DNA from 3 places in the Bradyrhizobium sp. USDA 4510 genome. Region 3 is predicted to be linked to each of the others. Evidence: predicted binding sites of a transcription regulator. Region 3 holds the regulator's gene; each other region holds the start of a gene.
The links. Region 3 encodes HrcA, which represses chaperone genes, less so after heat shock. Its sites were predicted from a motif close to GTTAGCACTCNCNNNNNGNGAGTGCTAAC; they were not measured.
Positions count from the first base shown of each region.

Region 1: the regulator HrcA is predicted to act here: its motif matches at 2,253-2,281, upstream of groES (co-chaperone GroES).
Region 2: the regulator HrcA is predicted to act here: its motif matches at 8,719-8,747, upstream of groES (co-chaperone GroES).

Region 1 covers NZ_JBSSBT010000001.1:1,168,839-1,179,165, forward strand. Annotated here, with positions in the region: gene ACVMDN_RS05270 (LuxR family transcriptional regulator) at 1-342, opposite strand, end outside; gene ACVMDN_RS05275 (hypothetical protein) at 688-846, shown strand; gene groES (co-chaperone GroES) at 2,324-2,638, shown strand; gene groL (chaperonin GroEL) at 2,727-4,376, shown strand; gene ltrA (group II intron reverse transcriptase/maturase) at 5,524-6,906, shown strand; gene ACVMDN_RS05295 (hypothetical protein) at 7,798-8,553, shown strand; partial or broken gene ACVMDN_RS05300 (phospholipase effector Tle1 domain-containing protein) at 8,973-9,249, opposite strand; gene ACVMDN_RS05305 (IS256 family transposase) at 9,497-10,327, shown strand, end outside.
Region 2 covers NZ_JBSSBT010000001.1:4,690,605-4,700,931, reverse strand. Annotated here, with positions in the region: gene ACVMDN_RS21790 (SPFH domain-containing protein) at 1-830, shown strand, start outside; gene ACVMDN_RS21785 (adenylate/guanylate cyclase domain-containing protein) at 1,056-4,418, shown strand; gene ACVMDN_RS21780 (Crp/Fnr family transcriptional regulator) at 4,753-5,490, shown strand; gene ACVMDN_RS21775 (hypothetical protein) at 5,509-5,706, opposite strand; gene ACVMDN_RS21770 (hypothetical protein) at 5,746-5,961, opposite strand; gene groL (chaperonin GroEL) at 6,675-8,315, opposite strand; gene groES (co-chaperone GroES) at 8,361-8,675, opposite strand; gene ACVMDN_RS21755 (usg protein) at 9,071-9,361, shown strand; gene ACVMDN_RS21750 (cupin domain-containing protein) at 9,462-10,028, shown strand; gene ACVMDN_RS21745 (hypothetical protein) at 10,045-10,203, shown strand; gene ACVMDN_RS21740 (IS701 family transposase) at 10,200-10,327, shown strand, end outside.
Region 3 covers NZ_JBSSBT010000001.1:8,102,134-8,112,460, reverse strand. Annotated here, with positions in the region: gene ACVMDN_RS37715 (VOC family protein) at 67-492, shown strand; gene grpE (nucleotide exchange factor GrpE) at 541-1,146, opposite strand; gene hrcA (heat-inducible transcriptional repressor HrcA) at 1,312-2,400, opposite strand; gene rph (ribonuclease PH) at 2,583-3,296, shown strand; gene rdgB (RdgB/HAM1 family non-canonical purine NTP pyrophosphatase) at 3,308-3,943, shown strand; gene hemW (radical SAM family heme chaperone HemW) at 3,930-5,087, shown strand; gene ACVMDN_RS37685 (penicillin-binding protein activator) at 5,280-6,494, opposite strand; gene rsmI (16S rRNA (cytidine(1402)-2'-O)-methyltransferase) at 6,715-7,668, shown strand; gene ACVMDN_RS37675 (YraN family protein) at 7,655-8,041, shown strand; gene gshB (glutathione synthase) at 8,067-9,014, shown strand; gene ACVMDN_RS37665 (MBL fold metallo-hydrolase) at 9,202-10,173, shown strand; gene fsrB (siderophore utilization protein FsrB) at 10,269-10,327, opposite strand, start outside.

The sequences.
Region 1 (10,327 bases), 6.9 Mb from region 3:
CGAAAGCGTCGGTGTTCGCCGGACCACCGGATCGATCATATGGTATTTGCGTTTGAAATATCGGTCGCACCACTCGGGTGGCCACTTCACAGCCACTGTGGGCGGTGGACACTCGCTAAGCTGGAGCGGCGCGTCGAAATTAAGCGTCCCGTAGGCAACTTCACTGAATCCCTCCTTCGTGGCAAAGTTTACCAGGAGATCGAACAGCGCTTTGAGCGAATGCGTCTGGCTTGCGCATTCGGTGAAACTAAAAAGATCCACGATCGTAGCCTTGCAGGCCCATTCAGGACTATCAATGTGTGGAGTGACGCTTGTTTCACGGCGAGTTAAATTCCGTTCCATGGCCTGCACTCTTACCTTTTGTCTTCATGAGAGCTTAGGGACGCCCACGTCGCTTTGCGTCACGCTGATCCCGGAGTTTGTTATCCTTCTCCAAGCTGTGCCGGCACAATCGTGCCGTCAAAGAGCGGAGCTTCTGTTCCTGTCCTTCGTGGAGATGCTGAACGTGCGGTTCGGGATTCAGTTGAGAGAGAGCGCTGGTGAACCAGGCGGTGCGCCGCTCGGCCCATACGGTGCTGACATCAATCCTCTACTTGCCGCCGAACCCAACAGCAGCGTCATTCTTCTTACTCCCCTTGCGAGTGGGACCGTGAGCGATTCGCTGATGCTGCTTTCTTGGATGGTCTCATGGATGCGGCCGTCGAGCAGCACGGTGACCGTTTCATGATGGCGGACGCCTGCGCAGGTGCGTTGGAGACGTCCAGCGCACATGAAGAACCCATGACGCAGATGATCCCCGCGCTGAAGGTGCAACTGGAGATACGCACAGTAGCGAGAGCTGCTTGATCCAGAGGATACTTTGCATGCGCATCTCCGAAGGGGAGAGATCGTGAATCTAACACAGCAACTGTCGTGCCAACTGCAGAGCTAGAAAAAAGCGAGCTGGAAACAATGGCTTCCGGGCAAGTCGGGCCCGGAGAATCGCGAACGCATTGCGGTAATGGTGACATCCGAGGAAAACGCGACGCACCATTTGCGTAAGCCCAGGCACAAGTTGGCCCAAACCACGAAGAGGGTAGCTTGCGGCCCTCGCCCTCTCTTCCAACCGGTCGGAAAAAGGAAGCGTTCCCCTCTCACAGCCCGGTCAAGTGCGAATACTGCCAATTGAAGAGCCGATCGTGGTAGACCGTCTTTCCGCTTCTTCCGGTGAAATGGCCGATTCTACTCTGCGCGCACGAGAGTTGCTCGGGCCTACCGAGCCGTTTCTCCGCGAAGGGACCCATTTTGGCAAGATTTGTGTGACCTTCTGATCGACAGTAGGTCGTTGAATCGTAGGACTGTCGTTGAGGCGGCTCAGCACATTCGCTTGTAATCTGCACGTATCCTCGCCACGAATGGTTCCTCTCCGCATAGTAGTGCCGACGAGCCGGAGGGCGCGTCCGGCTGAGATCGGCCATGCAGGTTTTGCTCGCTCGCGCCCCTCGGGCGGCCGTAAGCCTGCCAGGTTGAACCTTTGAAAGCATGGCTCCTGCGGGGCCAAACTCGATGCAGCTACAATCTGGCAAATCACTTCAGCGGTCCATGCCGCCGCCGGGTCTTGGCAAGACTAAGAGTTTTCGTTCGTCGAGTGCGACACAATGGCAGCTCTCTAGGAATTGCCCGCCGCGCCTTTCTCAGGACTTGCTCTGGTCGACCGATGGGTGAGCAATGGTCCGGGGTTCGATGTCCGCTGACATAGACTCGACTATCTCGATGACGCGTCGACGCGTCGGCAGAAGTTCAGAGCGCACGAAAGGCTGTTAAGAGACGAAAGGCCTGTGCGACCTCGTCAGAGCTGTTCTTAGGCGACAAGGGGGCTCCATACGCGAGTAAAGCTTAAAATCGCCCGATCCCCAATGCAAACAGAGAGTTAATCGTAATAATGCGGACAGGACAGGGATGCGAGGGCAGCCGCGGGAAATGTGAGTTTGCGTCACTCGGTGGCCAAGCAGGAATCTGATCACGTCGCGAGGCTCCGGAAGGTAAGGCGCCGCATCCTTCACCGCGAGCACGACTGGAGAAGGGGTGGGCGGCGGCAGATCGATGCGCGAAGGCTGGAGCTCCGTCTCGCGGGAGCCGGCTGCCGACATCCGTCGAATATTCGAAGCCGACGCGCGCCATGTACTGGGTCGCATTCGACGTGAGCTGCCTATTTTTTCTGCCAGAGTCCCTTGCTCCCGCAAAAATCCTATCCTATCTCAGCTCGGCCCGAAACTAGCACTCATGGGCATCGATTGCTAACATCTGAAAATCTCTAGCTCGTGCAAACGCTTAGGAGGACTGCATGAAATTCCGTCCGCTTCACGACCGCGTCGTGGTCAAGCGCATCGACGCTGAAGAGAAGACTGCTGGCGGCATCATCATTCCGGACAGTGCCAAGGAAAAGCCCTCGCAAGGCGAAGTCATCGCCGTCGGCCCCGGCGGCCGCGACGAGAGCGGCAAACTGACCCCGATCGACGTCAAGGTCGGCGACCGCGTCCTGTTCGGCAAGTGGTCGGGCACCGAGGTCAAGATCGACGGCGAAGACCTGCTGATCATGAAGGAAAGCGACATCATGGGCGTGCTCGACGTCCCCGCTTCCAAGAAGAAGGCCGCCTAACCAACCGCTCGCACCGCTCACCCCTGAGGAGCGCCTGCCGGGCGCCTCGCCAAGGGGGAGACCGATCTAAACACTCAGGGAAACCAATATGTCAGCCAAAGAAGTCAAATTCGGCGTCGACGCCCGCGACCGCATGCTGCGCGGCGTCGACATCCTCGCCAACGCCGTGAAGGTCACCCTCGGTCCGAAGGGCCGCAACGTCGTGCTCGAGAAGTCGTTCGGCGCCCCCCGCATCACCAAGGACGGCGTCACCGTCGCCAAGGAGATCGAGCTCGACGACAAGTTCGAGAACATGGGCGCCCAGATGGTGCGCGAAGTCGCCTCCAAGTCCGCTGACGCGGCCGGCGACGGCACCACCACCGCCACCGTGCTGGCGGCTGCGATCGTCCGCGAGGGCGCCAAGTCGGTCGCCGCCGGCATGAACCCGATGGACCTGAAGCGCGGTATCGACCTCGCGGTCGAAGCCGTCGTTGCGGACCTCCAGAAGAACTCGAAGAAGGTCACCTCGAACGAGGAGATCGCCCAGGTCGGTACCATTTCGGCCAACGGCGATGCCGAAATCGGCAAGTTCCTCGCCGACGCCATGAAGAAGGTCGGCAATGAGGGCGTGATCACGGTCGAGGAAGCCAAGTCGCTCGAGACCGAACTCGACGTCGTCGAGGGCATGCAGTTCGACCGCGGCTACATCTCGCCCTACTTCGTCACCAACGCCGACAAGATGCGCGTTGAGATGGACGACGCCTACATCCTCATCAACGAGAAGAAGCTCTCCTCGCTGAACGAGCTGCTGCCGCTGCTGGAGGCCGTGGTGCAGACCGGCAAGCCGCTGGTGATCGTCGCCGAGGACGTCGAAGGCGAAGCCCTCGCCACCCTCGTCGTCAACCGCCTGCGTGGCGGCCTGAAGGTCGCGGCCGTCAAGGCTCCGGGCTTCGGCGATCGCCGCAAGGCCATGCTGCAGGACATCGCGATCCTGACCGGCGGCCAGGCCATCTCGGAAGACCTCGGCATCAAGCTCGAGAACGTCACGCTCAACATGCTCGGTCGCGCCAAGAAGGTGATGATCGACAAGGAGAACACCACGATCGTCAACGGCGCCGGCAAGAAGGCCGACATCGAGGCGCGCGTGAGCCAGATCAAGGCGCAGATCGAGGAGACCACCTCGGACTACGACCGTGAGAAGCTCCAGGAGCGTCTCGCCAAGCTCGCGGGCGGCGTCGCGGTGATCCGAGTCGGCGGCGCGACCGAAGTCGAGGTGAAGGAGCGCAAGGATCGCGTTGATGACGCGATGCACGCGACCCGTGCGGCTGTCGAAGAAGGCATCGTCCCAGGCGGCGGCGTCGCTCTGCTCCGTGCCGCCGAGCAGCTCAAGGGCCTGCGCACCAAGAACGACGACCAGAAGACCGGCGTCGAAATCGTGCGCAAGGCGCTGTCGGCTCCCGCTCGCCAGATCGCGATCAACGCCGGTGAAGACGGTTCGGTGATCGTCGGCAAGATCCTCGAGAAGGAACAGTACGCCTACGGCTTCGACTCGCAGACCGGCGAGTACGGCAACCTGGTGTCCAAGGGCATCATCGACCCGACCAAGGTCGTGCGCACCGCCATCCAGAACGCCTCCTCCGTGGCGGCGCTGCTGATCACTACCGAGGCCATGGTCGCCGAGCTGCCGAAGAAAGCCGCAGCCGGCCCGGCCATGCCCCCGGGCGGCGGCATGGGCGGCATGGGAGGCATGGACTTCTGATCCAGCCGCATCGAACAATACGAGAATTACAGAGCCCCGGCACCAATGCCGGGGTTTTTTCTTGGTGTGCCGAGCATGTTCGACAGCTTGGAGGTGGAAGTCCTTTACCCAGCCTGATGGCGGCGAAGGGTTAGCGAAGCGCAAGGGCGTCATCGCGAGGTGGGGTCTGAAGGAAGCGTGGAGCAAACCTGCGGCCCGATGGACAAAAACCGGATAACGAGGCCTACCCAACCGGACGAGCGAGCCAATGATCGCAAAGTCCACAGTCATCAAGGGTTGGGGTGGTAAATCCGGCGGGCGTGCAGGGAAGGCGGTCGAACTTACCTCGGGAGATCTTCGGCGTGTCCGGGCGACCGGACTGAGCGGGCCGCAAGGTCCGTGATCGCGACGGAGAAGTCAGCAGACGGCATAGTAGGCGGAACGAGTTTCGCTGAAGGCCCGAACGCTGGAAAGACGTTTGGATGTGGAAGCCTCGAGCCGGCCATGCGGCTGAAATCCAGGTCACTGGCCTTTGGAGCGGCGGGAAAGGGTGAAGCCCGGACGGCGCCGCTCAAAGGGGCCGAAGCCGACACGACGGAGACCACTATCTGAGCCTCTGGCGCGGACGCAAAACAAACCGTTCGCGCTTAATCCGGTGAACCGCCGTATACGGACCCGTATGTACGGTGGTGTGGGAGTTGCGCCTTGCAAGCGCGTTGAAGTCTGCCGTCTGAGATGACGGCCGCGGCAAAGCCTAGCGAGCAGCCGCGAACCGAGTCTTGCGTGGCGTCCGGTAACGGCCGTTGCGAAGCGTAGACAGGGAGGTTGTAGGCCGGAATGAAGTGAACGGGAAAATAGCCCCGAAATCGAACGTGATCGGAGTAGCCGACCCTGTCTCTCAAAGGGGAAGGCGGAACCGCAGGCCGCGACAACGCGAGCGGTCAGAGGTGCTCCCGGGGTTCGTACCGCCAGCATGCAATCAAAGGAAGCAGCGTGAACAAGGGAGATCCATCCGGTTCAAGCGCAAGCTTGTAAGACCTGCCAAGCCGCTGAGGTGAGAAGGGTCTGACGACCGGGTGGAAGTCAGACTGACCGATAGTACTCCGAGGACGGGAGAGCCGGCCACATGGGGAAGCGGTCAGCGGTAGTTGAATTGTTCTTGGGCGACATGGGCTCCATTCAACGGGAGTTACGGCCTTCTATGCAAAGAGAAGATCAGCTGACCATGGAAACGAAACTTGAACAAATAGCAGTGAAAGCTCGGCGCGAGACAAATCTTCGCTTCACCTCGTTGGCCCATCACATCACGCGCGACCGAGTGCAAAAGAATCTATTACAGATTCCGAAGCGCTCCGCCGCCGGGGTGGACGGACAGACGGTGGAGGCGGCGAAGGAGAGCTTCGAGGACTGGATAGGGCCAATGCTCCAATCCATCCATCGCCAGGGATATCGGGCGCCGAACATTCGGCGGGTCTATATCCCCAAGCCCGGTAAGACGGAGAAGCGCCCCCTCGGGGTTCCAACTGTCGCCGACCGGGCGCTCCAGCGCAGCACGGCTGAGGTGCTGGCCGCTATTTACGAGCAGGACTTCTTACCCTGCTCGTTCGGCGGCAGGCCGAAGCTCAGCGCCCATCATGCCTTGGCGACCCTCAATGAGGTGATCGCCGGCGGCATGATCAGCTGGGTGTTGGAGGCGGATTTGAAGAACTTCTTCGGGAGTCTCGATCATGATCGGGTCCTCCGGTTTGTCGAACATCGAGTCGGTGATCCGCGCCTGATCAGCTTGATCCGGCGCTGGTTGAAAGCGGGCATCCTGGAAGACGGAGCGGTGCACCCGAGCGAACAAGGAACGCCACAAGGCGGATCGATCAGTGTGCTTTTGAGCAACCTCTACCTTCATTACGTTCTCGACCTCTGGTTCGAACGCGTGGTGAAGGGTCGGTTGCGGGGCGAAGCCCGACTGGTGCGCTATATCGACGACTTTGTGATCTGCTTCCAATATCGATCGGACGCCACCCGCGTACAGGAGGCCTTGCGTCTTCGGTTGGGGAAGTTCGGCCTCACTCTAGAGCCGACCAAGACCAAGTTGGTCGAGTTTGGTCGGTTCGCGCAAAGACATGCGGGCAAACGCGGTAGAAACCGCCCGGAAACAATCTACTTTCTGGGGCTGACGCTCTATTGCACGCGAAACCAAAAAGGCAACTTCAAGGTTGGGATGCGCACCGAGAAATCTCGGCTAAAGCGCAGCCTTATGTCTCTGCAGGAGCTGATGCGGCAAATACGGCATTACAAGATCAGTGACCAGGCCGATGAAATCAACCTCGTCCTGCGCGGCCACTATGGCTATTACGGCGTCGCCGGAAATCTCCGGAGCCTCGTAAAAGTCTATCGGGCCGTGGAGCGTTACTGGCGCGGAATGCTGCGCAGCCGCAGCTGGGCAGGCCGACGCCTCACTTGGGACGCCTTCAACCAAATCAAAGAACGGACACCGTTGCTGAAGCCTAAGCTGCGCCTCCCTTATCGGGAGCTGCAAGCGCTTGCAGTGCTGTGAACCAACTGTCGAAGAGCGTCGGTGCGGGAAATCCGCACGCCACGTTCTGTGGGAACCGGGGGCGGGCGACCGCCGGTGACCCGGTGGGAGAGTCGCGAGACTCCCCCTATCCCGATTCGCCGTGTTCATGTCCCTTGTTATGCTGGCATGCGTAGCCCGAGCCCGAACTTCATGCGGAGTTGAAAAAGGGCCAGTGTAGATGCCTCCAGCCTCTCACTTACAGCGTAAGCTGACGCAGGTCTCTTCCGACAACGATGTTGCCTCCATTGTCGTCCGAACCGCTTCCCTCCATACGTCGGGTGCCGCGTTGTTATCACCCGCAGGCACGAAATGATTGAGAACAAGTGTTTTCACGTTCGCCATCGCTGCGATGCGGCCCACAGTATCCGCGCGGGTGTAATGGCTCTCACAACGGCGTCCAGACCGGGTTCGTACGACGCTTCGTGCACTAGATAATTAACTTCCTTCGCGAAGTCAGCGAGCGGCGGAAAACTGGAATTTGGACGCATAGCTCTCGATGGAGACGGCGGCATCGACAACAGTCTGCTACGGACAGGCTCGACTGCAAGGATTGAGACCTTAGTATGTTGGAAAGCAGACAAAGCCAACACAGCATGGTGCGAACTGTCGACTATTGCTTGGCACGAAGAATGCAAACCCTAGCTATGCCTAGGGGCTTCTCCAGGCTTGGCTACCATTGCAAGTTGAGGCCGTGGCTGGCCGCTGAGTTTAGCGGCGCGTGACATAAATCAAGAGGGCGTCTGCTCGGCCGATACCGACGGGCGTCTTGTCACGTTGCCGCTAACTTCCAACGGCGTGAATAGCGTTTCGTGGTGTGTTTAGAGCAGAATGAGCGGGACGCGCTGGAGAGGGCGCGAAAGACCTCGGAAAATGAACGCAGAGAACAACTTCGCGGCCCGGCTCCTTGACGCCGGACGCCTCGCAGCAATCGCGCGTATATGCGGCCTGAAGGCGGATGTTTCATACTACGTCGACGAGGCGCTCAAGGAGCTTTGGCGAACCAGGTCGCCGGAAGAAGCAAAGGCGATCGCAGAGCGTTGGGTCTTATGGGACGCAAAGGGGAAGCCCTGGCCGCGCATGCCCCCACTGGAAAACGTCGTCCCGTTCAATCGGACCGGCGCGACAAAGATATGGGCCGTAAATCGGCCGAGGACGCCCTTGCAAGCAATCCGCGACTGGTTCGAAAAACAAGATGAAGACGTGCGATGCGAAATCGCCGGCATGGCGGCGCTTTTGATCTTCGAAGGTGGCAATCTTCTCGATTTCAGCAGCCAGGAGTGGTGTGACCATTTGCGCCGATGGCTGAGTGAGACGGGGCTACCAAACCATAAGATCATCGGCCGCGCTCTGACGTTTCGCACCTGTTTTGAGTACTTCTCGGAGAGGAGGTTCACCGAAGCAGCGTGGACGCGATCCCAAGAGGCCGCTGTGAAAATCCTTGAAGATGCTGGCCTTGCCCCAAACTCCGAAGCTGCGAGTCTTGCACCCATCGCCCAAAAAATGCTGGAGACCTTGCCAGCGCGGAAATGCCGCTGGATCGAAGTGGGCAAGTCCTGGAGCAAATTAGCCGATACCAGTCTGGCACCCCGGGCCCTCAGGGTTTGGAGCGCCTCGTATATGGAATAAGATCGCGGGAGGCGCTTGAATGTATGCTCGGCGCTGTGCCGGTCCAAGCAACTAAGCGGTCAATGTCTGAGCGGCTCGTCGCGCACATGAGTAGTATCGCCAGCTATCGTCGTCGCAAGCCAAATCGCGCAGGCTTATCTTTCAGGCGGACGAGACCGAGCAACCGATAGGCCTTTGAGAGGTTGCCAAAATGGTGAGCCACGGTTACCGACAGGGCAACTCGGGATCGTCGTTGATCAATCGCGCGAAAATGGCGCCCTCGCGTTCCACCAGGCGCTTGAGCCCCAGCAAAATATCATCCGTGCAATAGGCAAGTTTGGGGCGCTGGCCGGGATGACGGCGCTGGCGCCTGATTGTTTTGCCTTCTCGCTGGCGCTCGTGAACGCCTCCAAGCGGGCGAACGCCGGCAGCGCCGGCACTCCATATTTCTCGCGAATCGCCTGCTCGAAGCGTTCAGCTGCATATTGATCACGTGGATATCCGGCGCCATGCTCAAGCACCACCGTGACGAGCGACCTCCGTAGCGATGTCGTCCACTTGCTTCCGGAAGCGCATTAGGGGACCTGTTGGTGTCTTGGTCGGTACCCCGCAAAGCATAAGCAAGTTCGCCAGGCTGCGGACGGTGTAAGCACCGCGACTAAAGCCAATAAGGAAGATTCGATCACCGGGTTCGTAGTGGTTGATGATGAAGGCGTAGTGCGCGAAGACGTAGCATACAGAGCTGGTCAAGATTCATGTTCGCAGCTGGTCTGGCTCGTTTCGGCACCCCGGCCATTTCGCGTGTCAGGCCAATTTCGTCCTTGCCGGATCAAGCGCAGTTATTAAGTCTGGCGACAGATCGAGAGGGGATGTCCCGGGTTCTGTTGAATTTCTGAAGAGGTCGGCGTTGACCACCTTGAGCCGGTAGGCTCGGGGTGCTGATTCCACAAAGGAGAGCAACGCCATGACGAGAGATATCACACCGGCTAGTTGGCCGGCGATCGCGGCTGTGGACGACGCGTTTGCGGAAGTGCGAGCGAGCTTCGATCGGTTCTGCCTTGCGGCAGGGATCGAGGCGCTCGGCACGATGATGGAGGCGGATGTCACGGCGGCCTGCGGGCCGCGCCACGGTCGCGACGCGGCGCGGCGGGCGCACCGTTGGGGCCGAACGCGGGGACGAATCGGTTTCCACGGCGGCAAGATCGAGGTCGAGCGTCCGCGGGTCCGGGGCGTGGACGGCCGCGAGGTCACGATCCCGAGCTGGGAAACGGCGGCGCAGGAGGATTGGCTCGGTCGCTGGGCGATGAACCTGATGCTGATCAATGTGTCGACGCGCCGGTTCGGCCGCGCTGTCCGGCTGCCCGAGGGTGACGTGCCGGCACCGCCCGGATCGGGGGTTTCGAAGTCGGCGGCCTCGCGGAGGTTCGTAGCGCTGTCGGCGGCGCGGCTGGCCGACTTCATGGCTACCGATCTGTCCGCGCTCGACCTTCTGGTGGTCCAAATCGACGGGCTGCATCTCGGCGACGATCTCGTGCTGGTCGCCGCGATCGGGGTTGACGGCGAAGGCAACAAGCATCCGCTGGCTCTGGTGGAAGGGGCGACCGAGAATGCCGCAACGGTTCAGGCCCTGCTGGACAACCTGGTCTCGCGCGGGCTCGCCCCGACGGTGCCAAGACTGTTCATCGCCGACGGCGCGAAAGCGTTGTCGAAGGCGATCCGCCGCACCTTCGGTTCGGCCGCTGCGATCCAGCGCTGCCAGATCCACAAGGCGCGCAACATCATGGAACGCCTGCCG
Region 2 (10,327 bases), 3.4 Mb from region 3:
GGAAGATCGCGACGTCGGTCGAGGTCGAGCGCATCGACGTCACCAGCGATCCCAGGGTCACGGCACGCCACCTCGCGATGATCCAGCTCAACCGGGCCGGCGTCATCACCGAGGCGGTGGTCGAGAACCACGAGGCCGGTCTGCTCACGGTCGAGGGCAAGCTGGTCGAGCGGCTCGCGCCCGGTCGGCACACGTTCTGGATCGCGGGCCGCAAGATCGAGGTCAAGCGCCTCGATTTGCGTCCCCAGGCGGTCGAGATCACGGCGCAGGAGATGCTGACCAAGGATCGCATCGCGCTGCGCGTAACGCTGACCGCGTTCCGCCGGATCGTCGATCCCGAGCGGGTCGTGGCAACGGTGCCCGACGTGGATGCGTGGCTGTACCGCCTGGTGCAGTTCGCGATCCGCGAGGCGGTGGCCGGCCGCACGCTGGACGAGGTGCTGTCCGCGAAGACGGCGCTCGATACGGAGCTTCGCGACTTCGTCCGCGATCGTGTCGCGGACAGCGGCGTCGAGGTCACCGAGCTCGGCGTGAAGGACGTGATCCTGCCCGGCGAGATCCGCGAGCTGGTCAACAAGGTGGTGGAGGCGGAGCGGGTGGCGAAGGCCAACCTGATCCGCCGCCAGGAGGAGACCGCGGCGACGCGTTCGCTCCTGAATACCGCCAGGCTGATGGAGGAGAACCCTCTGCTGCTGCGGCTCAAGGAGCTGGAGTCGCTCGAGCGTCTGGTCGAGAAGGTCGGCCGCATCGACCTGCATGCGGGCGAGGGCCAGGGCCTCGATGCGCTGCTGACCAAGCTCGTGCGTCTCAAGGCGCCCGAGAGCGCCTAAGACAGAAGGGCCGCCCACGGGCGGCCCTTCGATTTTCTTCGCCGGGACGGACCGCCGGCACCCGTACGAATGTTAGCGTGCAGACGGCTGTAACGGGGCACCGCCACGGCACAGTTCGCATGTCCCGCGCCACGCCGCAAAACAAAGGTGCTACTCCGGTCAGATTGCGATAACGTTCATGCGCCGTGGTCCATTCGGCCAGCCGTCAACCCGTCGGTGAAGCCAGTGCAGCAGATTGCGGAATGGCTCGAGAAGCTGGGACTTGGGCAATACGCGCTGCGTTTTGCCGAGAACGGGATCGACCTCGGCGTTCTTCCCGAGTTGACGGATGAAGACTTCGACAGGCTCGGCGTCCTGCTCGGCCATCGCCGCAAGATGCTGCGCGCGATCGCCGATCTCAATCATGCCGAACTGATCGCCGCGCCGGTTTCACCGCACGATGCCGAGCGCCGCCACCTCACAGTGATGTTCTGCGACCTGGTCGGCTCTACGGCGTTATCGGCACGTCTCGATCCCGAGGACATGTGGGAGGTGATCCGCGCCTATCGCGCGGCCTGCGCGCAGGTGATCACGACATATGACGGCGCCGTTGCCAGATTTATCGGCGATGGGATCCTTGCTTATTTCGGCTATCCCCGCGCCCACGAGGATGATGCGGAGCGCGCGGTGCGCGCCGGCCTCGACGTCATCGCCGCAATCGGCAAGCTCGAGACCCGCGCGAAAGAGGGCGTTGCGGTGCGGATCGCAATCGCGAGCGGGCTCGTCGTGGTCGGCGACCTCGTCTCCGGCGGCGCGTCGGAGGAGCAGGCGTTGGTCGGCGATGCGCCGAACATCGCCGCGCGGCTGCAAAGCCTGGCGGAGCCGGGCGTGGTCGTCGTGGCGGCCTCGACCCGCCGGCTGCTCGGCAATCTGTTCACGCTGCGCAACCTCGGCCGCCGCGAGGTCAAGGGCATCTCCGAGCCGATCGCGGTGTGGGCCGTCGAAGGCGAGCCGGCATCGGAAAGCCGTTTCGAGGCGGTGCGCACCGCGCGCTCGATCGGCTTCGTCGGCCGCAAGGCGGAGATCGAATTTGCGCTGTCGCGCCAGCAACTCGCGTGGCAGGGCCAGGGCCAGGCCGTGCTGATATCGGGCGAAGCGGGTATCGGCAAATCGCGCATCGTGGCGATGCTCTCCGACAGCCTGGCGCCCGGAACACACCGCCGTGTGCGGTATCAATGCTCGCCCTATCACACCAACAGCGCGCTGCACCCCTTTGTCGGCCAGCTCGAGCGTGCCGCCGGCATCAGGTCGGAAGATGCGCCGGAGCAGAAGCTGGACAAGCTCGAAGCCATGCTGGCGCTCGGCACGCAGCACGTGCCCACCGTGACACCGCTGATCGCAGCGCTGCTGTCGATCCCGACCGGCGAGCGCTATCCGCCGCTCGGCCTCAGCCCGGCGCAGCAGCGGCGGCAGACATTCGCAGCGCTGCTCGACCAGCTCGAGGGCCTCGCCCGGCAGCAGCCGGTGCTTGTCGTCTGCGAAGACGTGCATTGGGCCGATGCCACGTCGCTCGAGCTGCTCGACCTCGCGGTCGACCGGATCAGGGGGCTGCCGATCCTGATGCTCATGACGTTCAGGCCGGAGTTCGAGCCGCCATGGGCGGGGCTCGCCAATGTCAGCCTGCTGCGGCTCGATCGGCTCGACCGGCAGGATACGCGCGCGCTGATCGAGCAGGTGACCGTCGGCCGGTTGCTGCCCGGCGAGATGATGGCGCAGATCGTCGAGCGGACGGACGGTGTCCCGCTGTTCGTCGAGGAGCTGACCAAGATGGTCATGGAGTCGGGGCTGCTGGTCGAGAATGCCGGGCGCTATCGCCTCGACAATCCGCTGCCGCCGCTGGCGATCCCGGCAACGCTGCAGGACTCGCTGATGGCACGGCTCGACCGGCTGGCGCCGGTCAAGGAGGTGGCGCAGATCGGTGCCGCGATCGGCCGTGAGTTCTCATATGCGCTGCTGCGCAGCGTGGCAGGGCGCGACGATCTGACGCTTGCCGCGGCGCTTGCCCAGCTCGAAGAGGCCGAGCTGCTGCTGCGCCGGGGCGTGCCGCCGGACGCGAGCTACAGCTTCAAGCACGCGCTGGTCCAGGAAGCGGCTTACGAGAGCTTGCTCAAGAGCCGCCGGCAATTGCTTCACAAGCATATTGGCGATGTGTTGCGCGACAAGTTTGCCGAGATGGCCGAGATCGAGCCGGAAGTCGTCGCCTACCATTTCACCGAGGCTGGGCTCGGCGAGACCGCGCTGGCGTGGTGGCGCAAGGCCGGTCAGCAGGCGCTGAAGCGCTCGGCCTATTGCGAGGCGATCGCGCATCTCGGCAAGGCGGTCGCCATCGCCGATGAACTGCCCGACGAGCCGGATCGGATGATCGGCCGGCTCCATCTGCAAATCGCCTACGGCCGCGCGCTGCGGGGCAGTCTCGGGCACAGCGCCCCCGAGACGGTCGCCGCCTGGACCCGCGCCCGGCAGTTCGCCTCCGATATCGATGATCCGATCGAAATGGCGCCGATCCAGTCGGGCCTCTTCAACGCCTGCTTGACCCACGGCGAGCTCGCGCCGATGCGGGAGTTAGCGGAGGCGATCATGGGCGCAGCGGAGCGGCACCCGCAGTCGCCGGTGGCGACCATCGTCGCGCGCTGGACCAGCGGGGTAACCTGCTGGTTCGCGGGCGAGTACCTGAACGCGGGCATCCATCTCGAGCAGGCCTTCGCGGCCTATGCGACCGAGCCGGATCCGGCAACCTTCAAGGCGTCGACGCTCGACTTGCCGTTCGTCATCATGAGATTTCTCGCCCTGGTGCTTTGGCCGCGTGGCGAGATCGATCGGGCCCGGCAGCTCGCGGGCGCCGCGATGGACGTCGCCGGGAAGCAGCGGGCGCTCGCGCGCGCCAATGCGCTGGTTCACAAGGCCGTCTTCGACGGGCTGTGCGGCAACAGATTGCGCCAGACCGACACGATCCTGGCCCTCGGCCTGGCGCGCGATCACACGATGCCGTTGTATGTCGCCGCCGGAACCTATCTCAATGGTCTGGAGAAGTGGCGTGCCGGCGACCGCGCCGCAGGTCTCGCGGAGATGCAGCGTGGCTGGTCGTTGCTTCACGAGAACGACTGCTATCTCTGTGAACCGTTCTGGGGATTGCAGATTGCCGTGGCGAATGCGGAGGCCGGGCATGTCGATGCCGGGCTCGACATCATCAATGAGTTGATCGAGGCGACGGAGCAGTCCGGGCAGCACTGGCTGGATGCCGAACTCTACCGCGTGCAGGCTGGGCTGCTGTCGCGTCGTCACAGCCCCGACATGTCCGGCGCGGAGGATGCCTTCCACCGCGCCCTCGAGATTGCTCGAAGGCAGCAGACCAGGACGTTCGAGCTGCGCAGCGCGCTGGGACTTGCACGTGTTTACAGCCGCAGCGGCCGGGCAGAGGAGATATCGCAATTGCTGGCGCCGGTGCTCGCCGGTTTCGATCCGGCGCTCGACCTTGCCGAGATCAAGGACGCGCAGGAATTGCTCGCGCAGGCGCGTCGGTGGCCGGACCGCCACTCGCGCGCGTCTTGACGGGTGCCGCAGCGGCGGCGCGGTCACACCGCGTCCGCCCACGCCCGCGCAGATAGTGAAAGAGCAGGTTCGGATGTCGCGCGCGGCGCGAGCGATGCGAAACTGGAACTGTTGGGTTCCCGAAGTTCTACGGTGCGACGATGCGCATTTTGCTATTGCGTCCGGCGGCGCATTTGCATCTAACTTTAAGGACGCCGCCGCGGAGAATTCCGCCTTGCGGTCAAGCGTTTGGAATATGTTTTTGATCCCGTGTTCGAGTGAGTATGCTGTGCGACCCTTGACGTTCCCGCAGGTGAGCATTTCCGGTGGAACTTGTAATCGCCTTCTCGCGACATTGTCGCCGGCGGATCTGGACCTCCTGAGACCCGAACTTGAGACCGTTGCGCTCGAACAGGATGCAGTCCTGGCGCGCGCCGGTGACGAGATCGACTACGTCTTCTTTCCTCACAGCGGCGCGATCCTGTTGATGATCGACATGGCGGATGGGCAGACGGTCGCAACCGGCGTGGTCGGATGCGAAGGGGCCGTGGGCAGTCTTTCGGTTCTCGGAGCCTCGCCGTCAGGCATTACCGCCGTCGTTCGTGCGGCTGGTACCGCCTCGCGGGTTCCGGCGGCGCGCTTTCACGCCGCTTTCGGGCGCAGTCCGGGGATTCGGCAGGCAATCCAGAAGCACGTCAGATCGATGCTGATCCAGTTTCAGCTCGGCTCCGCTTGCAATGCGCTCCACCCGGTCGAGGCGCGGATGGCGCGCTGGCTGCTTCAGCTTCGCGACCGCGTCGACAGCGACGTCCTCCCGCTGACCCAGCAAGCGCTGTCGCAAATCCTCGGCGTGCGACGAACGACGGTGACCTTGCTGATGGGCAATCTGCGCAAGCGCGGTGCGATCAGGTCAGATCAACGAGGCCAGATCGAGATCGACCGGGCGCGGCTATTGGCGGCGGCGTGCGAATGCCATCGCGTCATGCGTATCGAGGCCGAGGAGATCTTCTCGGGCGACAGGGTTCGAACGCGAGGAATGGCGCCGGCTAACGATCCAGGTATCCCGGAAATCGAGGCTGACGACGCCGTGTGAGCGCGTTCCCTGCTGCGATCAGCTTCCCGGCCGCCGATCAAGCTCCCGTGTCGGGGAGGATACCCTTTCGAGCTCCGCAATCTCACGCAGCACCTTTGCGGTCTCGCGCAACTCATTGCGCTTCGGACCGGGCTTCAGCCGTCGTGCTTCATCGAGAAAGTCCTTGGCCTGTAGCAGCCAGGCAGACGTTTCGGTCGAGATCTGTACCTGCGCCATGGTGTCCCTCCATCGCGGTCGTCAAAAGTGGTGGCCATTTCAGGCCGGTGAACCGCCGCCGCGGCGCCGCCGCACGCGGATGCTCGGCTCATCGACCCAGGCGTCCCGCGCAAACCAGGCGTGATCCGCGCGGCAAAATGGACAGGGCGTGCGCGAGAAGAACACGGTACTGCGTCGAAAGCTCTCGCGATCGGTCTTGATTCCGGTGGAAATCGCGTGCCCGGTTTGCGGACATCTGACCATCACCATGCCCATGAGCGCCTCCCTCCCATATTGCCTTTTGCTTTTTGCCTGTTGCCTTGCAGAATAGTCCGGCCGGTTGGATTGGCCTGATCGGTGCGCGGGGTAGTTGGGGGGGCATCGCGCACCTGCGGCGGTTGACGGAGCATCGGGCAGTGGGGGCTGCATGCTCTCGTCACTGGGCTTCTTCCAACCGGCCAGGTCCCTCCTTGAACGAATCCTCGATGTGACTTCAACGCCGCTTCTTCAGGCGGCTCGGCTGAAAACCTTGTCGCTTTCGCTCACTGCACTGCCTCCCTCGCAAGTGAAAGCATTCTCCGCAACGCTTGCCCGCGTCACGGGAGCTGACGCTCCGTGCTCAATTCAGATTGTTGGAGTGAACTTCGATCTTGTCCCGAAGCTACTGTGGGGGACGAAGATGACGCTGTCGGTTCGGTTTGCGACTCTCGCACGAAATTTTTTTTGAGATTGTCAACTCAGACCAACGTATGTTTACGGAGAGTGTTGTGCATAACCTGCATGCCGTGAGCAGTGTGAGGCGCCTGCATCAGCGCGAGGTTGTGGAAGTATTCGCATTGGCCGCGCTGCGGTAAGTCGCCCGGCGAGCCTGCCCCAAACAAAAGCCCCGGCATCGCTGCCGGGGTTTTGCGTTTCGTTGTCGTTGAGCGAGATCCCGGCTCTGCGGTGCACCGCTTCGCGCTGCACCGCGTCCGGGACGACTTCGTCGCTTAGAAGTCCATGCCGCCCATGCCGCCGCCCGGAGGCATCGCGGGGCCGCCGGCGTTCTTCTTCGGCAGCTCGGCAACCATCGCTTCCGTGGTGATCAGGAGCGCGGCAACCGAGGCAGCGTTCTGGATCGCGGTGCGTACGACCTTGGTCGGGTCGATGATGCCCTTCTTGACGAGGTCGGCATAGTCGCCGGTCTGGGAGTCGAAGCCGTAGTTGTAGGTCTTGTTCTCCAGGATCTTGCCGACGATGACCGAACCGTCTTCACCGGCGTTGATCGCGATCTGGCGAGCGGGAGCCGACAGCGCCTTGCGCACGATCTCGACGCCGGTCTTCTGGTCGTCGTTCTTGGTGCGCAGGCCCTTGAGCTGCTCGGAGGCACGGAGCAGGGCGACGCCGCCGCCCGGGACGATGCCTTCCTCGACAGCCGCGCGGGTCGCATGCATCGCGTCATCAACGCGATCCTTGCGCTCCTTCACCTCGACCTCAGTCGCGCCGCCGACGCGGATCACCGCGACGCCGCCCGCGAGCTTGGCGAGACGCTCCTGCAGCTTCTCACGGTCGTAGTCCGAGGTGGTCTCCTCGATCTGCGCCTTGATCTGGGCAACGCGGGCGTCGATGTCGGCCTTCTTGCCGGCGCCGTTGACGATCGTGGTGTTCTCCTTGTCGATCATCACCTTCTTGGCGCGACCGAGCATCTGCAGCGTGACGTTCTCGAGCTTGATGCCGAGGTCTTCCGAGATGGCCTGGCCGCCGGTCAGGATCGCGATGTCCTGCAGCATGGCCTTGCGGCGATCGCCGAAGCCCGGAGCCTTGACGGCCGCGACCTTCAGGCCGCCACGCAGGCGGTTGACGACGAGAGTGGCGAGAGCTTCGCCTTCGACGTCCTCGGCGACGATGACCAGCGGCTTGCCGGTCTGCACCACGGCCTCGAGCAGCGGCAGCAGCTCGTTCAGCGAGGAGAGCTTCTTCTCGTTGATCAGGATGTAGGCGTCGTCCATCTCAACGCGCATCTTGTCGGCGTTGGTGACGAAGTAGGGCGAGATGTAGCCGCGGTCGAACTGCATGCCCTCGACGACGTCGAGCTCGGTCTCGAGCGACTTGGCTTCCTCGACCGTGATCACGCCCTCGTTGCCGACCTTCTTCATGGCGTCGGCGAGGAACTTGCCGATCTCGGCATCGCCGTTGGCCGAAATGGTGCCGACCTGGGCGATCTCCTCGTTCGAGGTGACCTTCTTCGAGTTCTTCTGGAGGTCCGCAACGACGGCTTCGACCGCGAGGTCGATACCGCGCTTCAGATCCATCGGGTTCATGCCGGCGGCGACCGACTTGGCGCCTTCCTTCACGATCGCCTGGGCGAGCACGGTCGCCGTGGTGGTGCCGTCGCCGGCCGCGTCAGCGGACTTGGAGGCGACTTCGCGCACCATCTGGGCGCCCATGTTCTCGAACTTGTCGTCGAGCTCGATCTCCTTGGCGACGGTGACGCCGTCCTTGGTGATGCGGGGAGCGCCGAACGACTTCTCGAGCACCACGTTGCGGCCCTTCGGACCGAGGGTGACCTTCACCGCGTTGGCGAGAACGTCGACGCCGCGCAGCATCTTGTCGCGCGCCTCGACGGAGAATTTGACTTCTTTAGCTGCCATCTGAGTTTTTCCTTGAGAGATTTAACCTGGGAGGGAGGGAGGCGCTTAGGCCGCCTTCTTCTTGGAAGCGGGGACGTCGAGCACGCCCATGATGTCGCTTTCCTTCATGATCAGCAGGTCTTCGCCGTCGATCTTGACCTCGGTGCCCGACCACTTGCCGAACAGGACGCGGTCGCCGACCTTGACGTCGATCGGGATCAGCTTGCCAGCTTCATCGCGGCCGCCCGGGCCAACGGCGATGACTTCGCCCTGGGAGGGCTTTTCCTTGGCACTGTCCGGAATGATGATGCCGCCAGCAGTCTTCTCTTCGGCGTCGATACGCTTGACCACGACGCGGTCGTGAAGCGGACGGAATTTCATGCAGTCCTCCTAAACATTTGTAGATGCTGTAGATTTTTGGAGAGTTAGCAGTCCAGTCCAGCGAGTGCCAGACTGGTTGGGCAGGAGATAGGCCAAGCCTTGGCGGCGGGCAAGTGCCTCTAGCAGAAAAATTGGCACTCGTGAGTGCCGCCTGCCAAGAGGATGCCGAGATCATTTCGGCATCCTTAATGCCGCCCAAGAGGGGTTGCCGGGGCTATTAGCAGATGCGGTAAGCTGCTGCCAACGCAAGAAATTTCAACAACCTATTAAACATTTAGGCTTGAGATGGGTTAGTCGCGTGCGTCACATTTCTCTCATGTGAGCGCATCCATTGCCGGTGGTCCGGCGGGGGAGGTCGGCCACCACGTGAATGCGCTCCGTCACAGGAGGTTGGCATGGTCTCGCGAGTTGGTGGGGTTGTTTCCGACGATTTCCGGAAGCAGTTGCTGGGGTACGGGCTGACGACGGCGCAAATCCTCTATCGGATGCCGGATCACCCCTCGTTGCTGCAGACCTATGTCTGGCAGAACTACGACCTGTTTCCGAAATTTCCGGCGCTGCAGGATTTCCTCGCGTTCTGGCAGGCGAAGCTCGAAGGCCCGCTGTTTTCGGTGACGGTGGCGCATTCCAAGCTGGTTAAGCCGGCCGAGCTGCGTGCCGTCGACGGCGTGTTCCGGCTGCATTGATCAGCAAACGTAGCAGGGCGCGGCTCTGCGCCTTTGCTCGCCTCGCGGCGCGCGACTTGTGTTAGCCTCTCTCCGTCACAAAAAGACGGGAGGCGAAACAATGGCCAAGAAGACGGCATCAAGATCGGCAGCCAAGACCGCGGTGAAGAAGAAATGGTCGGGGCTCGGCGCAGGCGCCAAGAAGACGTCCGCGAAATCGTCCGCGCGCAAGACCATCAAGTCGAAAGGCCGCGTCTCGGCGGCCAAGAAGAGCGCGCCGAAAGCTGCGACCAAGGCGCGGCCGAAGCAGCGCGTGGCGATCAGCCATCACCGCGAAGAGGACTTCAAGGCCGACGGGCTGCGCGCCTACGCCAAGTACCGCGACCTCGGCATATCAGCCGCGTCGCATGGTCTCGCCCAGGCGCACGTCATCCGGCTGCAGGGACCGTGCAATCCCGATGAAGTGTCGAAGCTGCACTTCCACGATGTCGACTTCCAGATGGTCTATGTGCTCAAGGGCTGGGTGAAGACCTACATGGAAGGCGAGGGCGAGACGCTGATGCAGCAAGGCAGTGCCTGGACCCAGCCGCCGCGCATCCGGCACATGATCCTGGACTATTCCGACGACGTCGAACTGCTGGAAGTGATCCTGCCGGCCGAGTTCAAGACGGTGGAGCTGAAGGCGTAGTGCTCACGCACTCGTCGTGGCCGGGCTTGACCCGGCCATCCAGCTTGCTTCGCAAGATTCTCCTTGGTCGATGGATGCCCGGGTCAAGCCCGGGCATGACGATTTTCTAGCACTACTTTGGCAGATTGTTGATTTTGCCGCGTTTTATAGGATTCCCGAATCAATTTTTCAATGATTCATGGGTGGTCGGCTCTTGGAGGGCTGACCATGCCCGGATGGGAAGACGAACTCGAACGCTGGCTGATGCCGTTCTTGGACCGGCTGGGTCATAAGACCCGGCAGCGGATGTGTCCTCTGTA
Region 3 (10,327 bases):
AACCTTCAAGCTAACGCCGCGTTGCCCCGTGCAGGATGGCGCCGTCAGCCAAGGAGATGAGCGACCATGACGCACGACATCGAACCGCCCCGCATCTACCCGACCCTGCGCTGCAAGGATGCCGAGGCGATGACCAATTGGCTCACGACGGTGCTTGGGTTCACCGAACACGTCGTCTACCGCGATGGCGGCGTGATCCATCACGCCGAGCTCGCCTATGGTTCCTCGATGCTGATGCTGGGCCAGAGCCGCGACGACGCATATGGCAGGCTGGTCGGCGACCTCGACAACCGCCGCACCGACTCGATCTATATCGCCGTCGACGATCCCGACGCGCTGTACGCGAAGGTCAAGGCTGCCGGAGCGAAGATCGAGATGGAACTGCGAAACACGGATTATGGCAGCCGCGACTTCGCCTGCCGCGATCCGGAAGGAAATCTCTGGAGCTTCGGCACCTATTGGCCGAAGGCACACGAGAAGCCGCGACCGTGAGCCCGCGCAATCCGCGAGCTCACAGACGGGTGTCCGGGATCGGACGGATCAGGCGGTGATGTCGGCGGTCGGGGCGGCCTTGGCGCCGCCCTTGGAGACGCCGACCAGCGCCGGACGCAGGATGCGCTCGCCGATCATGTAACCGGCCTGCACGACCTGCACCACGGTGCCCGACGGCACCGACGGATCGGGCACCTCGAACATCGCCTGCTGGAAGTTCGGATCGAACTTCTCGCCGATCGGGTCGAACTTCTTGACGCCGTTCTTCTCCAGCGCGTTGAGCAGCGAACGTTCGGTCAGCTCGACGCCTTCGATCAGCGCCTTCAGGCCGGGATCGGCGGCTTCCTTGGTCTCGGCTGGCACCGCATCGAGCGCGCGCTGCAGGTTGTCGGCGATATCGAGCACGTCGCGGGCAAAGCCGGTGATGCCGTAGGTCTTAGCGTCGGCGACCTCGCGGCGGGTGCGCTGGCGGAGATTCTCCATCTCGGCCAGGGTGCGCAGCGTCCGGTCGCGCGCCTCGGCGAGCTCCTTGGTCAGCGCCTCCGCCGATCCGGCCTCGGGCTCGTCAGGCATGATGTAGGGTTTCGAGACCACGGGCTCACCCGTCGGCGCCGAATTCTCGGTGTTGTCATTGGCCCGGTTCGGATCGGTCATGGCTTGCCTTCTCGAAAAGTCGCGTCGGTTCAAATCTTGGGGATTGCTTGCCGGGATATCGTGCTTTGGCCGGCGAAAATCAAGCGCAACATACCGGTCTCGGGAACAGGAATCTCCGGCTTGGGTGAAGAAAACCCGTCAAATGAAAGCGAAATCGCCCTCCGGTCAGCCGCCCAGCATCTTGCTGACGATGCGCGCGGCATAATCGACGGTCGGGATCACCCGCGCATAGTTCAGCCGCGTCGGTCCGATCACGCCGAGAACGCCCACGATCCGCCCCTGGGCGTCGCCGTAGGGCGCGATGATGGTCGAGGAACCCGACAGCGAGAACAGCTTGTTCTCCGAGCCGATGAAGATCCGCACGCCCTCGCCGCGTTCGGCGCGGCCGAGCAGATCGATCACCCCGCGCTTGGTTTCGAGATCGTCGAACAGCGACTTGATGCGCTCGAGATCGTCGAGCGCGTGCAGGTCCTCGAGCAGATTGGCGTGACCGCGCACGATCAGCTGGCGGTCCTCATTCTCGCCGCCGGACCAGCTCGCGATGCCCGCCGTGACCACCTTTTGCGTGAGCTGATCGAGCTCGGCGCGATTTTGCGTCAGTGCCGTCTCGAGCTCGAGCCGCGCTTCGGCCAGCGTCCGGCCGCGGATCCGCGCATTGAGGAAATTGGTCGCCTCGGTCAGGGCTGAGGATGGAACACCCGGCGGCAGTGCCAGCACGCGGTTTTCGACCTGGCCGTCTTCGCCGACCAACACGACCAGCGCCTTTTCCGGCTCCAGCCGGACGAACTCGATATGCTTCAGCCGTGCATTCGACTTCTGCGTCAGCACCACCGCCGCGGCGCGGGTCAGTCCCGACAGCCGCGTCAAGGCTTCGCCGAGCGCGGCCTCGACGGATTGCGCGCGGCCGACGGCCGCAAGCTGGGTCTGGATCGACTGACGCTCGGCCTCGGTGAGGTCGCCGACCTGCATCAGCGCGTCGACGAAGAAGCGCAGCCCGAGTTCGGTCGGCAACCGGCCGGCGGAGGTGTGCGGCGCATAGATCAGGCCGAGTTGCTCGAGATCCGACATCACATTGCGGACCGAGGCCGGCGACAGCGGTAATGCGATCAGGCGCGAAATGTTGCGCGAACCGACCGGCTCGCCGGTTGCGAGATAGCTTTCGACGATTTGACGAAAAATGTCGCGCGAACGCTCGTTGAGCTGGGCGAGCCCGGCATGCGGCGCGATCAGGCCAATCGGATCGTGGTGAGTCACACTCCAGTCCCTCACAATTGCTGCATAATTTGTCGATCCGGGAGGCCGATGACAAGCATGCATTCGGCCCCCTCGTACCGGACCCCACCGGGGCCGAAAACCCTCGCCAAAACCCTTGCCGCTGCCCCTTCCCGCTCCTACAAGCACGGCCAGCCAATTTTCTCGGATTTCTGGAGGATTTCATGCGGCCAAGCCGCCGTGCACCCGACGAACTGCGTCCCGTGTCGCTGGAACGCGGCGTCGTCAAATATGCCGAGGGTTCCTGCATGGTGAAGTTCGGCGACACCCATGTGCTGGTGACCGCCACGCTGGAAGAGCGATTGCCGCCGTGGCTGAAGGGCCAGGGCCGCGGCTGGGTCACCGCCGAATACGGCATGCTGCCGCGTGCTACCCTGGAACGCACCCGCCGCGAGGCCTCGGCCGGCAAGCAGGGCGGCCGGACGGTCGAGATTCAGCGGCTGATCGGCCGCTCGCTGCGCGCGGCCGTCGATCTCGAGGCGCTCGGCGAACGCCAGATCACGGTCGATTGCGACGTCATCCAGGCCGACGGCGGCACCCGCACCGCCTCGATCACCGGTGCCTGGGTGGCGCTGGCCGACTGCATCAACTGGATGAAGACCCGCAACATGCTGAAGACCAACGTGTTGCGCGACAATGTGGCGGCGATCTCCTGCGGCATCTACCAGGGCACGCCGGTGCTCGATCTCGACTATGCCGAGGATTCCGAAGCCGACACCGACGCCAATTTCGTCATGACCGGCGACGGCCGGATCATCGAGGTGCAGGGCACCGCCGAGAAGACGCCGTTCTCGGAAGGCGAATTCCTGGCGCTGATGGCGCTGGCGCGCAAAGGTGTCGCGCGTCTGGTCGACTTGCAAAAGATCGCGGTGGCGTAGTCAGATTGGTCATGCACCGCCGAATCACCGGAAGGCTCGTCATCGCCACCCATAATCCCGGCAAGCTTGCCGAGATGCGGGAACTGCTGGCGCCGCACGGCGTGGAGGTGGTGTCGGCCGGCGAGCTCGACCTCGCCGAGCCCGAGGAGACCGGCGACAATTTTCGCGCCAACGCGGCGATCAAGGCGATCGCGGCAGCGAAGGCGACCGGACTGCCCGCCTTCGCCGACGATTCCGGCCTCGTGGTCGATGCGCTCGACGGAGCGCCCGGAATCTACTCGGCGCGCTGGGCCGGCGAGGGCAAGGACTTCATGGCGGCAATGACGCGGATCGAGCGGCTGCTGCAGGAACGCGGCGCCACCGCACCGGACCGGCGCAAGGCGCACTTCGTGTCGGCGTTGTGCGTGGCCTGGCCCGACGATCATCTCGAGCAGGTCGAGGCCCGCGTCGATGGAACCCTGGTCTGGCCGCCGCGTGGCACCGCCGGCTTTGGCTACGATCCGGCCTTCCTGCCCGACGGCTACACGCGGACCTTCGGCGAGATGACCAGCATCGAGAAGCACGGCCTGCCGCCGCTCGGGCTCGGCCTGTCGCATCGCGCCCGCGCCTTCGTGAAGCTCGCGGAGATCTGCCTTGAGCCACGCTGACCGAGAAGCCTTCGGCGTCTACGTGCACTGGCCGTTCTGCCTGTCGAAATGCCCGTATTGTGATTTCAACAGCCATGTGCGGCATGCGCCGGTCGACGAGGAGCGTTTCGTGCGCGCGTTCGCCCGCGAGATCGAGACGACGGCCGCGCGCGTGCCGGGGCGGCAGGTGTCCTCGATCTTCCTCGGCGGCGGCACGCCGTCGCTGATGCAGCCGAAGACCGTCGGTGCCGTGCTCGATGCGATCGGCAAGCACTGGCAGGTGGCGCGCGATGTCGAGGTCACGCTCGAGGCCAATCCGACCAGCGTCGAGGCGACGCGCTTTCGCGGCTATCGCGCAGCCGGCGTCAACCGCGTCTCGCTCGGCGTGCAGGCGCTCGATGACGCCTCGCTGAAAGCGCTAGGCCGCCTGCACACCGCGCGCGAGGCGCTCGACGCGGTCGCGATCGCGCGCTCTGCGTTCGACCGTTACTCGTTCGATCTGATCTATGCCCGCCCCGACCAGACGCCGCGGATGTGGGCCGATGAACTGAAGCAGGCGATCTCGGAAGCGGCCGAGCATCTGTCGCTGTACCAGCTCACGATCGAGGAAGGCACGCCGTTCTTCGGGCTGCATGCCGCCGGCAAATTGCAGACGCCGGACGAAGCGACCGCGCGCGCGCTCTACGACGTGACGCAGGAGGTCTGCGCCCGCGAAGGGTTGCCGGCCTATGAGATCTCCAATCACGCCCGCGCCGGCGCGGAGTGCAAGCACAACCTCGTCTACTGGCGCGGTGAGGAATATGCCGGCATCGGCCCCGGCGCACATGGCCGGCTCGACATCGATGGCGTCAGGCACGCGACCGCAACCGAGCGGCGCCCCGAGGCGTGGCTGTTGAACGTCGAGGAGCGCGGTCACGGCGTCGTCAGCGATGACAGCCTCAACAGCGAAGAACGCGCCGACGAGTTTCTGCTGATGGGGCTGCGGCTCGCCGAGGGCATCGATCCCAAGCGCTATGCGAAGCTCTCCGGCCGCCAGCTCGACCCGCACCGGATCGCGATGCTGCGCGAGGAAGGCGCGATCGCCGTCGACGCCGACGGACGACTGCGGGTGACGACGTCGGGATTCCCGGTGCTCGACGCGGTCGTTGCGGATCTCGCCGCCTAGAACCTATCCCGTTCCGATTGAATCGGAACGAGGCTCTAGATTCTTGTTTCGACGCGTTTTCTTCACGCGAACCGGTATCCACTTCGCTCGAAACCGCTCTAGGTGCACGCTGCCAAATATCGAAAACAACCCCATGCAAAGGAGCTGGCGGGTGCCGGCGCTCGACAAGGCAGCTTGACCGCCCGACGAAAATCAAGCGCCAAAGCTCTTCGGCGAGCCTGCCACCGGCGTGCTGCCGCCTGAGGCCACCTTCATGACCGCAAGGCCACGCTCATTGGTGCCGTCGGAGCGGAAGCGGAACAGACCGTCGATACCGGCAAAGCCGGACGGATTGGTCAATGTCTCCGGCGCAAAGCGCTGCGCCCCTTGCGTGCGCGCGAGCGCCGCCATCAGCGCCACGGCATCATAGGCAAGCGTCGCGGTGCGCACGGGCTCGCCGCCATATTTGCCGCGGTAGCGCCCGGCGAAGCTGCGGAAGCCGGACGGATCGGGCGCGGCGTAGAGGCCACCCTGCAAGACGGGGCTCGCGAACACCCGCGGATTGTCCCACAGCCCGGTGCCGAGCAGCTGGATGTTGCGCAGATTGGCGCCGGCTGCGGTCAAGGCATCGGCGGTCGCGACCACCGAATCACCATCGTCGGCGATCAGCAGCGCATCGGCTTGGCCGAGCGCCTGCGCCACGGTTCGCGCCGGCGTCGCGCGATCGGCGCCATATTTCTCGAATGCGACGACGCGGCCGTTCTTGCGGCCGACCGCCTGCTTGAACGCGGCCTCGACCACGTTGCCATAGGCGTTGTCCGGCACCATCGCGGCGAACGAGCGCTTTCCGATCCCCGCCGAGTAGTCGACGATGCGGTTGATGTCGGACTCCGGCAGGAAGCTCAGCAGATAGACGCCGCGCCCGGCCACGCTCGAATCGGTGGAGAACGCGATCACCGAGGTTCCGCGCGGCCGCGTCAGTTGCGCGACGGCCGGCACCGAGCCTGCGAACAGCGGTCCCAGAATGATCTCGGCGCCTTCGGACAGTGCCTGCTGGGCACCCTGCGATGCGCCCTGCGGGCTGCCGCCATCGTCCTTGATCAGGAGCTGGATGTTCGGGTTCTGAAATTCCGCCAGCGCCATTTCGGCCGCGTTCCGCATCGACTGGGCGGCAAGCCCGGCATTGCCGGACGCCGACAGCGGCAGGATCAGGCCGATCTTGACCTGCCCGGTGCCGACCGCCTGCGGCTGCTGCTGCGGGCCGGCAGGACCGCCTTCCTGGTTGCCGCCGAACGGGCTGGAAAACTGGCTCAAGCTTTGCTGCACGCCGGAACAGGCCGTCAGCAGCGGCGCGCCCACGATGAGGCCGAGCGCGGTCCGCCGGGTGGTGCCCGACGGCGGGGACTTGCGGTGATGCGGGCCTTCCATCGTCTCTCTTCTCTTGGCCGACCGTGATCAGCCAGGACTCCATCCAGCTCTGATGAGGCGGGTGGATTCAGGCATATTCTCGGCGAATAGTTAACTAAAACAAAAGGATTATGGCCCCGCGGCGCCCTTGCCGCGGCCTCCATTTCCCCCGTCAGCCAGCGTTCCGTCACCGCCGTTTGCGGATGTGGCGCAAGCGCCGCCATCCCTCTAGATTGGCATTATGCGCGCAAAAGCCAGTTCCCTCCACAGTTCGGATGCCACGACAGGCGCTGCGGCCAGAACATTTTCGATCGGCGGCCAGCAATTGGCCGCGCCAAGGGCAGCACCCGGGCTCCATCTGGTCGCGACCCCGATCGGAAATCTCGCCGACATCACCCTGCGCGCGCTGGAAACGCTGGCCGGTGTCGACGTCATCGCCTGCGAGGACACAAGGATCACGCGCCGGCTGACCGAGCGTTATGCGATCGCCGCGGAGCTTGCGCTCTACCACGAGCACAACGCGGCCCAGGCCCGTCCAAAAATCCTGGAGCGGCTGGCGCAGGGCGCCGCGATCGCGCTGGTTTCCGACGCCGGCACGCCACTGATCTCCGATCCCGGCTTCAAGCTGGTGCGCGACGTCTGCGCCGCCGGGCATGCCGTCATCGCGGTGCCGGGGCCATCATCGGTGCTGACGGCGCTGTCGGTCGCGGCATTGCCGACCGACCGGTTTTTCTTCGAGGGATTTTTGCCCGCCAAGGAGCACGCGCGCCGCGCCCGGCTCAACGAGCTGGCGAGGGTCGATTCGACGCTCGTGATGTTCGAATCCGGCAATCGCGTACAGGACACGCTGCGCGATCTCGCCGCGATCATGGCCGGCCGCGATGCCGCGATCTGCCGCGAGCTGACCAAGCTGCACGAGGAGATCACGCGCGCGCCGGTCGCCGCGCTGGCGGCAGGCGCGGACGCGCTGGAAACGCGCGGCGAGTTCGTGCTGGTCATCGGACCGCCGGCCGATGATGCCGGGGTGATGGACCAGGATACGCTCGACGATCTGCTGCGGGCGCAACTCGGCCGCGGCAGCGTCAAGGATGCGGTCGCCCATGCGGTCGAACTGTCGGGCCGGCCGCGCCGCGAGGTCTATGCCCGTGCCCTCGAGCTTGCGAAGACCATCGGGGACGGCAATGGCGAAGACTGACAGCGCCTCGCCCGAGCGCGTCGCGGCGTTCCGGACCGGCATCTCGGCGGAGAGCCGCGCCGCAGCGCTTCTGATCGCCAAGGGCTATCGCATCCTGGCACGACGCTTCCGCACCCCCTTTGGCGAGATCGACCTGGTGGTGCGCCGGCGCAATCTGCTGGCCTTCGTCGAGGTCAAGGCCCGGGCCAGCCTCGACGACGCCGCCTATGCGGTGACGCCGCGGCAGCAGCTGCGCATCATCAATGCCGCCCAGGCCTGGCTGATGGCGCATCCCGAACATGCCGAATTCGAGCTCAGATTCGACGCCGTGCTGATTGCGCCGAAGAGCCTGCCGCGCCATCTGTTAGCGGCATTCGACGCCAGCCCTAATTAACCTCAAGACCTCGCGGGACACGCTTATGAAATTGAAGATCGCCGTCCAGATGGATCCCATCGCGCGCATCAATATCCGCGGCGATTCGACCTTTGCGCTGCTGCTCGAGGCGCAAAAACGCGGCCACGACATTTCCTACTACACGCCCGACAAGCTGTCGCTGCGCGGCGAGGAGCTGGTGGCGCCGGTGCAGCCTCTCACCGTGCGCGACGAGGTCGGCAATCACTTCACGCTGGGCGAGCCGAAGCGCGAGGCGCTCAACGGCTTCGACGTCGTGCTGCTGCGGCAGGATCCGCCGTTCGACCTCGCCTACATCACCTCGACCCATTTCCTCGAGCGCATCCATCCGAAGACCTTGGTCGTCAACGACCCGGCCAGCGTGCGCAACGCGCCGGAAAAGCTGTTCGTGATGAATTTCCCGCAGCTGATGCCGCCGACCCTGATCTCGCGCGATCTCGACGAGATCAACGCATTCCGCGACCAGCATGGCGCCGTCGTCATGAAGCCGTTGCACGGCCATGGCGGCGCCGCCGTCTTCCGCGTGATGCCGCAGGACATGAACTTCGGCTCGCTGTTCGACATGTTCTCGGTCACGTTCAAGGAGCCCTGGGTGATCCAGCGCTTCCTCCCCGAGGTGAAGCATGGCGACAAGCGCATCATCCTGGTCGACGGCGAGTTCGCCGGCGCCGTCAACCGCGTGCCGGCGGCGGACGATCTGCGCTCCAACATGGTCCGTGGCGGCGCAGCCACGGCGACCGAACTCTCGGATCGCGAGCGCGAAATCTGCGCCACGCTCGGACCGGCGCTGCGCGAACGCGGCCTGCTGTTCGTCGGCATCGACGTGATCGACGGCAACCTGACCGAGATCAACGTCACCTCGCCGACCGGCATCCGCGCAATCCAACGGCTCAATGGCCCCGACGTCGCGGCGATGATCTGGGATACCATCGAGAAGAAGCGCGCCGCGAAATAATCCTCCCTTGTGCGCCGCACAGCTGGCTGAAATTTTAGCCAGCGTTCGATCGCGCATGCGTTCTCCTTATTCTTCTTGCCAGCTTGCGCGGGCGAGGGCAGCATCCGCTTGCCTGCGTCAGGTCAAGCAGCGGGTCAACGCGCGGGCACAACGCGAAAATCTTATAAAAATTCTGGAGGAAGACGTTATGACGCTCAATGTCTCACGACGATCCTTGCTCGCGCTCGGTGCCGGTCTCGGCGCCAGCACCCTGCTCGGGGGCACCGCACAGGCACGCGCGCCAAAGCTCGGCACGCAGACACCCTACTGGCACCGCTTCATGCTCGGCGAAGCCGAAGTGACCGTCGTATCCGACGGGCCGCTTCCGCTCGGCGACCCCTCCGGCACCTTCACCGGTGTGCCGAAGGAGGAGGTGAAGAAGATGCTCTCCGACAACTTCCTCTCGCCCGACAATGTCGTGCTCGAGCAGAATTCGCCGATCGTCAACACCGGCGACAAGCTGATCCTGTTCGACACCGGCATGGGCACGTCGCAACTATTCGGCAAGACCACCGGGCGGCAGCAGAAGAGCATGCAGGAAGCCGGCATCAAGCCGGAGGACATCGACGCCGTCGTGCTGTCGCACGCGCATATCGATCATATCGGCGGCATCGTCGGCGCCAACGACAAGCCGTTGTTCCCGAATGCGCAATACTACATCGCGCAGAGCGATCTCGAGTTCTGGACCGACGAAGGCAAGATGGGCAGCCCGTTGAAGGATTTCATCGTGCATGCCCGCAAGAACCTGCTGCCGGTGCGCGACCGCATCGTGTTCTTCAAGGACGGCCAGGAATTCCTGCCCGGCGTGACGGCAATCGCAGCGCCCGGCCACACCGTGGGCCACACCATCTTCATGGTGAGCTCGGGCGGCAAATCCTTCGCCTTCCTCGGCGACCTCTCGCATCACGCGGTGCTGCTGCTGGAGCGTCCGCGGATGGAGTTCTCCTACGACACCGATCCGAAGCAGGCGGCGGCGTCGCGGGTCAAGCTGCTGGAAATGCTGGCCGCGAACAAGACGGCCGTGATGTCCTATCACTTCGCCTGGCCGGGCTACGGCCACGTCGCCAAGGCCGGCGAAGGCTTCCACTACTATCCGGAGCCGATGCAGATGAACCTGTGACGGACTGATTGCGAAGACGGACTGCCTCGGGAGCGGCCGCCGCCGCTCCCGAATGCATTTGCCGCCCGGTGTAAGGAGTGCACGGGGCGCCCGGCCTATTCCGCCGGCGCAAGGCGGCTCGCGGAGCGAGTGCGCATCGTCTCTCGCGCGCCAA